DNA from 3 places in the Paenibacillus sp. FSL W8-0919 genome. Region 2 is predicted to be linked to each of the others. Evidence: riboswitches for the same ligand, from Rfam matches in the RefSeq annotation. Region 2 holds a riboswitch; each other region holds the start of a gene.
The links. Region 2 has a riboswitch for thiamine pyrophosphate ahead of NST44_RS02555 (ABC transporter substrate-binding protein). Riboswitches for the same ligand answer to the same signal wherever they lie in the genome.

Region 1: another riboswitch for thiamine pyrophosphate. It lies ahead of tenA (thiaminase II); the one in region 2 lies ahead of NST44_RS02555 (ABC transporter substrate-binding protein).
Region 3: another riboswitch for thiamine pyrophosphate. It lies ahead of NST44_RS15375 (YkoF family thiamine/hydroxymethylpyrimidine-binding protein); the one in region 2 lies ahead of NST44_RS02555 (ABC transporter substrate-binding protein).

Annotation. Positions count from the first base shown of each region.
Region 1 covers NZ_JBBOPV010000002.1:54,561-57,839, reverse strand. Annotated here, with positions in the region: gene NST44_RS30495 (DUF4179 domain-containing protein) at 1-1,296, shown strand, start outside; TPP riboswitch at 1,456-1,559, shown strand; gene tenA (thiaminase II) at 1,979-2,683, shown strand; gene thiM (hydroxyethylthiazole kinase) at 2,831-3,279, shown strand, end outside.
Region 2 covers NZ_JBBOPV010000001.1:602,261-605,539, reverse strand. Annotated here, with positions in the region: gene NST44_RS02560 (thiamine-binding protein) at 1-184, opposite strand, end outside; gene NST44_RS02555 (ABC transporter substrate-binding protein) at 288-1,328, opposite strand; TPP riboswitch at 1,449-1,560, opposite strand; gene NST44_RS02550 (VOC family protein) at 1,760-2,143, opposite strand; gene NST44_RS02545 (diguanylate cyclase domain-containing protein) at 2,446-3,279, shown strand, end outside.
Region 3 covers NZ_JBBOPV010000001.1:3,402,747-3,406,025, forward strand. Annotated here, with positions in the region: gene NST44_RS15365 (nucleotidyltransferase domain-containing protein) at 90-788, shown strand; gene NST44_RS15370 (sporulation protein YjcZ) at 905-1,003, shown strand; gene NST44_RS15375 (YkoF family thiamine/hydroxymethylpyrimidine-binding protein) at 1,078-1,683, opposite strand; TPP riboswitch at 1,783-1,886, opposite strand; gene NST44_RS15380 (nitroreductase family protein) at 2,061-2,663, opposite strand; gene NST44_RS15385 (ABC transporter permease) at 3,196-3,279, shown strand, end outside.

The DNA.
Region 1 (3,279 bases), on a different contig from region 2:
ACAGGCATGCTTCATAATAACCGCTCACAGCGGATTATCCGCCGCTTGTCGCTAGCCGCAGTCGGAACCCTTGTGGCCTGCGCAGTGATACTCGGCAGCGGCTTCGTCTCCCCTATTATGGCATCCGTACTACAAGAAATACCGTTCGTAGGTTCTGTTTTCCAGCGTCAGGAGCTGCACCAGTACGTTCGCGAAACAGCCTTGAAAACAGCTTCTGAAAATGGAATGACGGCGCAAGTCTTGCAAGCTGTGAGCGACAACGGGATTACGCTGCAAATTCAAGAGGTGATGTATGACGGTGATCGTCTCTCCATCGGTTATATACAACAGGTTGAGGATGGATTCTCCGGTAGGCATGGTTTCATAGACGGAATCAAATTCAAAATTGACGGCAAGCCATACGCAGACCGTGTCGGTGGCAGCGGTCCTCTACCTATTGATAGCCAAACAGGAATTGGACAAATCAGCTTGCTGCCATTCAAACAGAAGTTACCGGATGAATTCGAACTAACGATCGAGGTAGCAAACGTGGACGGAGTTAAAGGTCATTGGGATTTTTCAATTCCCATTAAAAAGACCGTTTCCGGAACGAAATCATGGATGCCGATGAGGAGTGCAACGGATGGAGAAACCACCCTGCTGATTAAGAAAATAGGCTTTAAATCCGGTACGGGTACGATGGACGTGGAGCTAGTATACAGGCGGCCGGCAGCTAAAGCGCAAGATCCCATGTATGATATCCTAGCTATTACTGATACTGGAATGGAGTTCAAACCTTATGAGATGGTAGGAGATGGCTACGTGGAAGACGATACACATATTCAATTAGGAATCTTTCAATTTAAAGTACCCTTTGTTACGCCAAAGTCCATTACGTTCCGTCCGTATTTGCGCGGGGATGTGCCGGTATATGGAATTAGAGTGCCGATGAAGCATGAACCGTCGACCGATCATCCTCTAATTATTCCTCAAGGGGAATTAGGCCGCCTGTTAGTGACGAAAGTGGAACGCTTAAAAGATAAGACGATCGTACATTACCGGAAAGAAGTCACTGACCCCCTTCAGCAAACCGAGTTGATCCTCGAGGATTTGGAAGGCAAGTACAATTTTTACCCATGGGACATGTACATCATTCCTTCCGAGGAAACGAAGACGAGGTTAATTGATGCCAAAAATAATGCTTACGTAACCGAATTCCCGGCCTTAAATTCGGATCAACAGCCAGTCTTTGTCACCCATGAATACAAAAAACCTATTTTCCTGAAAGAGCTCGAAATGACAATACCGCTTCAATAAAGTAAGCATAGGTCAATTGATGGCATTTGCGGAAATAAAAATTCAACTTCTTTTCTGGAATAAGGGGGTTAGGGGGTTATATCTACCGAGTATTGCAGCAAACACGGAAACGTTTGACACCACCGCCAAACCTATGTACAGTAATAGTCAATAGAATAGGAAGTCCACTAGGGGAGCCGTCAGCGGCTGAGACAAGAGCGTATCTTGGACCCTTTGAACCTGATCTAGTTCGTACTAGCGTAGGAAAGTGGAGCCTTCACGGATAGAGTCCTTTTTGCGCCTGCTTCTGCCGGGCAAGAGGACTATTGCTGAAGCCGCTCCGTTTTTCGGGGCGGCTTTGTTTGTCATGCTCCGAAGAACGTAAATTTTCTGCATCTTCGTTGCCCAGCACGATAGCGCACGAGTACGAGCTAGCAGCATGCAAGGTTGCCATATGCCGTGCATAAAGGGTTGGCCGAGTACATAAAGGGTTGCCGGATATACACATGTAGCCGGGTACAACGGCTGCCGGATCTGCAAAGGTTCCCGGATGCAACCGTTGCCGATATGAAAAAGATGCGGGGTATGCGAAGGTTGCGGGACATACAATAGATACTTGGCTGCCAATGCCCGGATTACCGGGATTGCCGGGTCGCTAGGAGGACTTCCTGCTCTTCATTTCAAGATGGAGGTGGGGATAACAATGACGTTTACCCAAGAGCTTCGCCAGCAGGCGGACGGAATTTTCGAGGCGATTATAAACCATCCCTTCGTGCGGGGAATTGCCGCCGGGAAGCTGGACAGCGACCAGCTGATTCACTACGTGAAGCAGGACTTCGAGTATTTGAATGCCTACATTCGCATTTATGGCATCGCCATATCCAAGTGCACGAGCCGGGAGGATATGGCGGCGTTTAACGAACAGATTGCGTTTATCCTCAACAGCGAGGTGCATCCGCATCAAAATTTCTGCTCGGTCGCGGGAGTGAACTATGAGCAGCTCCAGGGCTACCCTCTTGCACCGTCTGCGCACCACTATATCCGTCACATGCTGACCGTTGCGCATGAGGGAACCCTCGGCGAAATTATGGCGGTCCTGCTTCCTTGTCCGTGGACGTATTATGAGATCGGCCGCAGACTGCTGGATGAAGTTAAGCCGGATCGCACCCATCCGTTCCATGAATGGATTCATTTTTACGGGAATCGAGGGGAGGATGCGGCAGGGAAGTTCCTTGGCCGTGTGGATGCGTGGGCGGAAGGAGCGACGATGAAGGAGCGCGAGCGGATGCGCGAGCATTTCATGCTGAGCTGCCAGCTGGAGTATATGTTCTGGGACATGGCTTACAAGCAGGAGGAATGGCCCGTGCCGTTCCAGCCGTTGGTCAATGCCAAGGGGTATGGGCGCTGAGCATTTGAGTTATGGGACAGACAGGGGTTACGAAAGGTCATGCATTTTGAGAATGAATCAGAATTCGGGTTGAGATGAGATTATGGGTTTCATATGTCGTATGTCATATGCCAAAAACCAAGAAAAGAATGGGAAAGGATGATGGCAATGAGCGGAAATACATGGGATTCGGAGCTTGCGGGGCTTTTAACGAAGGTGCAGCAGCAGAAGCCTCTTGTCCATAACATGACCAATGTGGTGGTTACGAATTTTACGGCCAACGGCTTATACGCGCTGGGCGCGTCGCCGGTAATGGCATTTTCCCCCGACGAGGTGGCGGATATGGCCCAAATTGCCGGAGCGCTCGTGCTCAACATCGGCACGCTGTCCCGCGAACAAGTGGATGCGATGATCATTGCCGGGCAATCCGCCAATACGCATCGCGTCCCGGTTCTCCTCGATCCGGTAGGAGCGGGGGCCACGCCGTTTCGGACCGATTCGGCCCTGCGGATCATGCGTGAAGTGAAGGTTTCCCTGGTGCGGGGCAATGCGGCCGAGGTTGCCAATCTGATCGGCGAAGTCCGGGTGATCAAGGGGGTCGATGCAGACGACTCTGC
Region 2 (3,279 bases):
GCATGCGCTCCACGATACGGAGCAGCTCGGGCAGCTCGCCTTCCATCGTTGTTTCCAAAGCATGGACCTCGTATTTGACGCCGGAATCCTGGATTACCTTAATGGCTTCATCCACATAAGGGATGCTGTCTCCGCCGTCCGGCGTACGCGGAATGACTTGAATGCTCAGCAGTGTATTCGCCATGAGTCAATCGTCCTTTCGTATATGGGTTCTCATTTGCACGGCCGTTAAGCCTCATGCCGATGAGCCGCGAAGCAGCATTGCAATGCTGCGGGGAGTGCTTCTCCTATTTGTCAGGCAAAAACTCATTCGTAAACGCGCGCTCCGCGTCCAATTCCTTCTCCAGCAGCTTGCGCTCAAACATCCAGTCGGCATATCCGGACCAAACCTCGGCCTTCTGCTCGCCCCAGCGCGGCGCGTCATCTTGATAGCGCGGGCTGAGCCACTTCTGGCTTTCCAGCACCAGCTCGGCATCCAGGTCGGGAACTGCCTTCGACAGCAGTGCCGCGGCATCTTCCGGATGGTCTATCGCATATTGATAGCCTTTGGACGTTGCGCGCATGAACGCTTTGACAAGCTCCGGGTCATCCGCGATCAGCTTCTCGTTCGTTACGATGACCGGCGTATAATAATCCAGCTGTTCGGAATAATCCTTCACGTAGATCATGTCCAGCGGCTCGCCGCGAAGCTGGGCTTCAATGCCTGTCCAGGCATAGTAGATCCAGGCGAAATCAATATCCCGCTTAACCGCCGTAAAATAATCGGCGTCTCCGATGTTCACGATGTTGACCTTGTTCACATCGGCTCCATCGATCTCCATGATCGATTTCATGACGGCTTCCTCAATCGGAGAGCCCCAGCCTCCGTAGGATTTTCCTTCAAAATCGGAGGCCTTCTGGATGCCCCGATCCTTCGGTGCAGCGAATCCGGACGTATTATGCTGAATGATGGCTGCGATCGAAACCAGCGGCAGCCCCTGTGTCCGGGCGAGCGTTACGCCCTCCTGATAGCTGATGCCGAACGGTACGTTGCCGGAAGCGACCATCGCATCGGTTCCCCCGGAGCCCGGCTGTACGATTTGCACGTTCAGCCCTTCCTCCTCATAATATCCGAGCTCCTTGGCTGCATATAATCCGGTGTGGTTCGTGTTCGCCGACCAGTCCAGCATCAATTGGACATCGCGGAGCTTGGCCGGCTGTTCTCCTTCTCCGGCAGTCTCTTGTTTGCCGGGCGCGCTTCCGCCGTTCTGGCCGCTTGCCCCGCAGCCGGAAGCGACCAGAAGCAGGACGCAGGCGAGCAGCAGAGAGAGCCATGTACGTTGTTTCATCGTGTTTCTCCTCTCCTTATATGTCTTCCATTTTCCGTATTAACTTCATAACAACAACAAAAAACGCCCCGATCGTATCGGAGCGCATGACGGCGTAAGTATATACTACGGCTTATGAACAGCCGCAATCCTATGGCTTCCTACGCTGGCATTACCCAGATCAGGTATAAGGGTCAGTATCTCTATGGGATACACTCTCAGCCGGCCGATTCCAGCTCCCCCGGTATTTATGAAGTTACGGGTTATACTTCCGTTATTATAGACCTACCGGAAGCACCTGTCCAGTACGGGAACGCCCCATGCCTGAAGGCGATTTTCTACGTTCGTATAGGTCGCCGGGGTGAGTGGCTGTCCAGGCATGGAAGACCCGAATGATCCAGGCGACCCATAGGAGTCTCTATATGCGGGCGGGCAACCTTAGACCTGGCCTGTTAGCGCTGGAAAAATTCAATCCATTCGCCTTCCGGACCGTGCACGAAGAAATAGCGGTAGCCGTTGGGCAGCGTGACGATTTCCTCATCCAGATGCGGAACGTCCAGCTCCTTCACCCGTGCATATTCCGCTTCAATGTCGTCCGTGCTGACGGCAAAGTGATGCACCGTTCCCTCCGCAGGAAGGGAGTCGCTGTATCCTTGAATCAGCTCGACCTCGGTTTCATCGCTGCCGTTAAAGCCGAGGAAAGCCAGCTGGATGACACCGTTCGTGTGCGTCAGACGGTCCTTGAGCTCAAGGCCGACCACCTTCGTATAGAAAGCGATCGTTGCTTCCAGATCCCTTACGACAATGCCTACATGGTCCAATCGTCTTTGTCCCATTTTACAAGAACCCCTTCCATGAAACTATGCTAGGATATAAAACCAAAGATACGTTGATATGAAAGAATAATACTACATAAACCCCATGTGTCAAGTGGGGATTGAGTGACTACAATCCCGGGACAATTCCGCAAATAACGATTCTACGCGGCCTATATGCCTATAAATATCCAGTTGTTGGGCGCTTCTTTCTTTACTTTTCCTCGGGCTAAAAGTATGATTGGATATGGAAACGCTTTAATTCGAAAGACCTATTCATCATGAATGACCAAGCCTACCTTTTGTTTCAGGGAGGGATATGAATGAGCCCGGGTCCATCCGATTCCATATATATTCGGCTCGCGATTGGATACGCATTGATCCAATGGATATTGGCCCTGTGGATGCCGGACGCTTTATTGCTTCACCGCATCTTAGCCATTATGGCTCCGATAGCCGCATTCGCGTATTTGATCGGGGTGATTGGCAGTCGGTATGAGCAAGGCCATCTTCGCAGATTTTGGCTTCTGATTGCAGCCGGATTGGCCGGCGATGCAATAGGGCGCATCCTGTATGCGGGTGATGAATGGATTGGAGGGGTGTTTGGCGGATCCATCCGGCTGGCGGAACTGTTCTGGAGCTTGGAAGCTCTATTGTTCGCCGGTGCCCTGATTTACCTGTTCAGACGAGTGCAGGGTCCGCTGCGGGGCGCTCGGTTTACCCTGGACATCATCATTGTTGCGATTACCTTGATGACGGTGGGGTGGGAGTATCTCATTAAGCCGGAGATGGAGAGCGGGACGGATACCGTCTGGAGGTCGGCCGGAGGAGCGATGCTCTATCCGCTGTGCGGAATCGTACTGATGTTCTTTACGCTGGTCGTGTATTTTAACACTAAGCAGCTGCACAAGCGGGCGGTCATCTTCCTGTGCCTTGGTGGAAGCGCATTTGCGCTCGGGGATGTCCTTCGGATCTTTCTTGATAGTTTCATGAACATCGGAGCAGGCCTATATGTATATCCGCTGCACAGCCTCTCTGCATGCTTTATAGGCTTTGCGGGTGGACAAACGCTGCCTCGAAGGGGGAGGAGATCCCTATCCGAGAAGAAGCCGTGGCCGGCAGGAACCTTGATCGTACGATATTTGCTGCCCTACAGC
Region 3 (3,279 bases), 2.8 Mb from region 2:
CATATGATTGAGGTACGTTTGGGGTTTTCGCTGAATTTACTATTTTGAGCCCTTTTTTTGAAGATATGAGCGGTTTGGGGGAAATACGCATGAAGATGGAGCCGATTCAGGCCGCAAGGAAGGTCGTGTCGGAACAATATCCGGATTGTCTGCTGGCTGTACTGGGGGGCAGTGCTTCCAGGGGAGAGCATAACGAGCACTCAGACCTTGACGTGATCATTGTAGAGAGAGAAGGCGAAGGGCTGAGGAGAAGGACGATTGAAGCTGCCGGCTGGATCGTAGAGCTGTTTATTTTATCTAGCTCCGGCTATCGCGAAGATTTTGACGCAGGCATCGTTGCGGCGAATCCGACGTTGCAGCGGATCATGGCTGAAGGCGTTGTTCTCTGCTCGCTACCGGAAGGGGAAGCCATTCGCGGGGAGGCCCAGGCTGATCTGGATTACGGCCCGCTGCCATTAACGATGTCCGATATTGACGCAGCCCGGTACATGATCACCGAATACATGATGGATCTTAAGCAGGCCAAAGGGGACGGGGAAGCCTGGTTTACCGTTCAAAAAATATCGACTTTGCTCTGCGAGTTTGTCCTGAGGGTGAACCGGCAATGGACGGGGGAAGGGAAGACGCTGTTCCGGCTGGTCTCCGGCTTCGATCCGCATTTTAGCGAGCGGTTGGTGCAAGCGCTGGAGGCGATGTACCGTACCCGGCAATCGCATCAGCTCATGAAGCTGTGCGAGCAGGTTTTGCTCCCTTACGGAGGCCAGCTGCTTGTCGGATATGAAGAATAAGGCCATCGGCTGGGGGAAAAGACAAGCGGTACAGCTGCCGTGACCGTCGTTCTTTCCGGCTCATACCTTAATATGTGATGACATCACGTATTTCAATAAATCCAGGAGGGATCGTCATGAGCGGAGCATATGGTGGAGATGTTTGGGGCACATCAACGGGTATTATACTGGTTCTCTTTATCCTGCTCGTAATCATCTCGCTTGCTTGGGTTTAATTCATCAAGGATACGCGGTGGATAGCACAAGGACTCGGCATATCGCCGGGTCCTTGTCTGCTTAAGCGTGCATATTATACGCTATTCTGCTTTGGCGATGGACTGTGCGCGGAGACGACAGCGGTCATCACGAGGTGGCTGGTATCTGTCTGGATGGCATGCTTGAACGCATCCTCGAGGGATTCGAATACGCGAGTGAGCGTTCCGTCGAGACGGCTTGCGTAATGGACGCTGCCCCCGAAGGTTCCCTTTTCCTTGGCGCGCTGCACTTCTCCGTAGATAATATCCATATAATGCTCGGTTCCGAGCGGATACAAGGCGAACTGGCAGGCGGTTTCAATATCCGCGTGTGGTCCAAGCTCGCTGTTTAACACCCCGGAATCCTCAGACATATAGACATCCGCATCCGTATCGCCTGGGCAGCCGATGGAGTAGGTCCCATTAAAGACTGTATGTACGCCGGAAGCTGCCGCATGGGCGAATATCGCACGGGTAACGTCAAATACGTGCTCGGCACGTCCGCGAACACAAGTACTGACATCATCGGTATGAATCCATACCTTATCCGTATGCACAGACTCCAACGCCCCCACAATCACTTCGACGAAGCGGTCCGTCATCGGAAATACCGAGAACCGGCAGCCAACAATCCGGCTGGTTCCGCATGCTAACTCATTCATTGTAGATTCCTCCTGCAGCATAAATTTGAGAATGCAAAATAACGCAAAAAACCGCACCCTAAGGGATAAGTGCGGCGATGTCTACGCGAAAAATACATAAACATGAACGCTACACTTCCCCACGCTAGCATGACCTAGATCGGGTAGTAAGGGTTAACGGCGGTCCTGCCGTTTCTCAGCACAAGGCACCCCTAGTACAGCAACACAAGATATGAAATTTTGCTTAGATGCCGGCCGGTCCAAGCTTTCGAAAGAGGGCGGCTTCTTACTTGGTAATTGTAACGTCTCGGCATCGAAAAAACAATGTCACTGCAGCAAAAAACCGCCATGAGGAGCTTTAATAGGCTTCCTGATGGCGGCTCTTGGTCTTGTTTCGCTTACTTGTAAACTTTCACGCGATCTTCAAGCGGAGCAAATTCCTTGTCCCCTGGCTCAGCAGCCGGCTTGCCGAATGGCATTTGTGCAATCAGCTTCCAGTTTTCAGGAATGTTCCATTCAGCTTTTACTTTTTCGTCGATCAGCGGGTTGTAATGCTGCAGGGAAGCACCCAGTCCTTCGGCTTCCAGCATTGTCCAAACGACGAGCTGAAGCATGCCGTTCGACTGATTCGCCCATACCGGGAAGTTGTCGGCATAGAGCGCAAAGTTTTGCTGAAGCCCTGCGATGACATCGTTGTCCTCGAAGAACAGCACGGTGCCATAGCCTGCGCGGAAAGAGGCCATTTTCTCAGCGGTGGATTTGAATGCTTGCTCGTCGCCCACCACTTCCTTCAGAATGCCTTCCGTAATATTCCACAGCTTGTCATGCTGCTCACCAAGCAGAACGACCGCGCGTGCGCTTTGGGAGTTGAAGGAAGAAGGCGTGTATTTCACGGCATCTTTCACGATTTCTTGGATACGCTCATCGGAGATGACGGAATCCTTGCTGATCGCATAGTAGGAACGGCGATTTTTAAGTGCGGTAAGGAAGTCTTTAGACATGTTGATAAACCCTCCTGAGTCATGGTTTGGATTGCATACGCCTGATAAAAAGATGTCCTATCATTCAAGCAAATATGCATTAAGGTGATCGCTGAAATATGTTGAATTATTATTCCTTAACAACTTACTAATTGTAAGAAATAATACTTCCGTTAGTATGTTATTATATCACATTGGTCATTGTCAACCCTGTGATTGAGAATTTATAGATGAAATACCCCGTGATTGGGAGCTAAAACAGGGGAAGGGATTTTTTATTTCCTATTTATAAGAGAGGGCGAGGAGAACAATGGAAGGATTGAGGACAACAACGGCTAATTTCTGCCAAGCTTCATATTATGAACAATTGATGAACAAATCATGCAAAGATTAATAATTTAATTGAGTTTGATTCTCAATTATACTTGTCGGTTGAGAATGAGGGTGATATAATGCTTATCAGAACGTAATTGATAATCAATCTCAATGAGAATGATAACTGAATTACGAGCTGACGAAATGATTTAGAGACATATGCATAGAAGGAAGAGCCATGAAGATCATTTACTTAGCCGCAGCCGTTGTGGCGCTTTCCATCGTCTCCTTATTTATCGGAGTCAAGGATATTTCGCCGCTG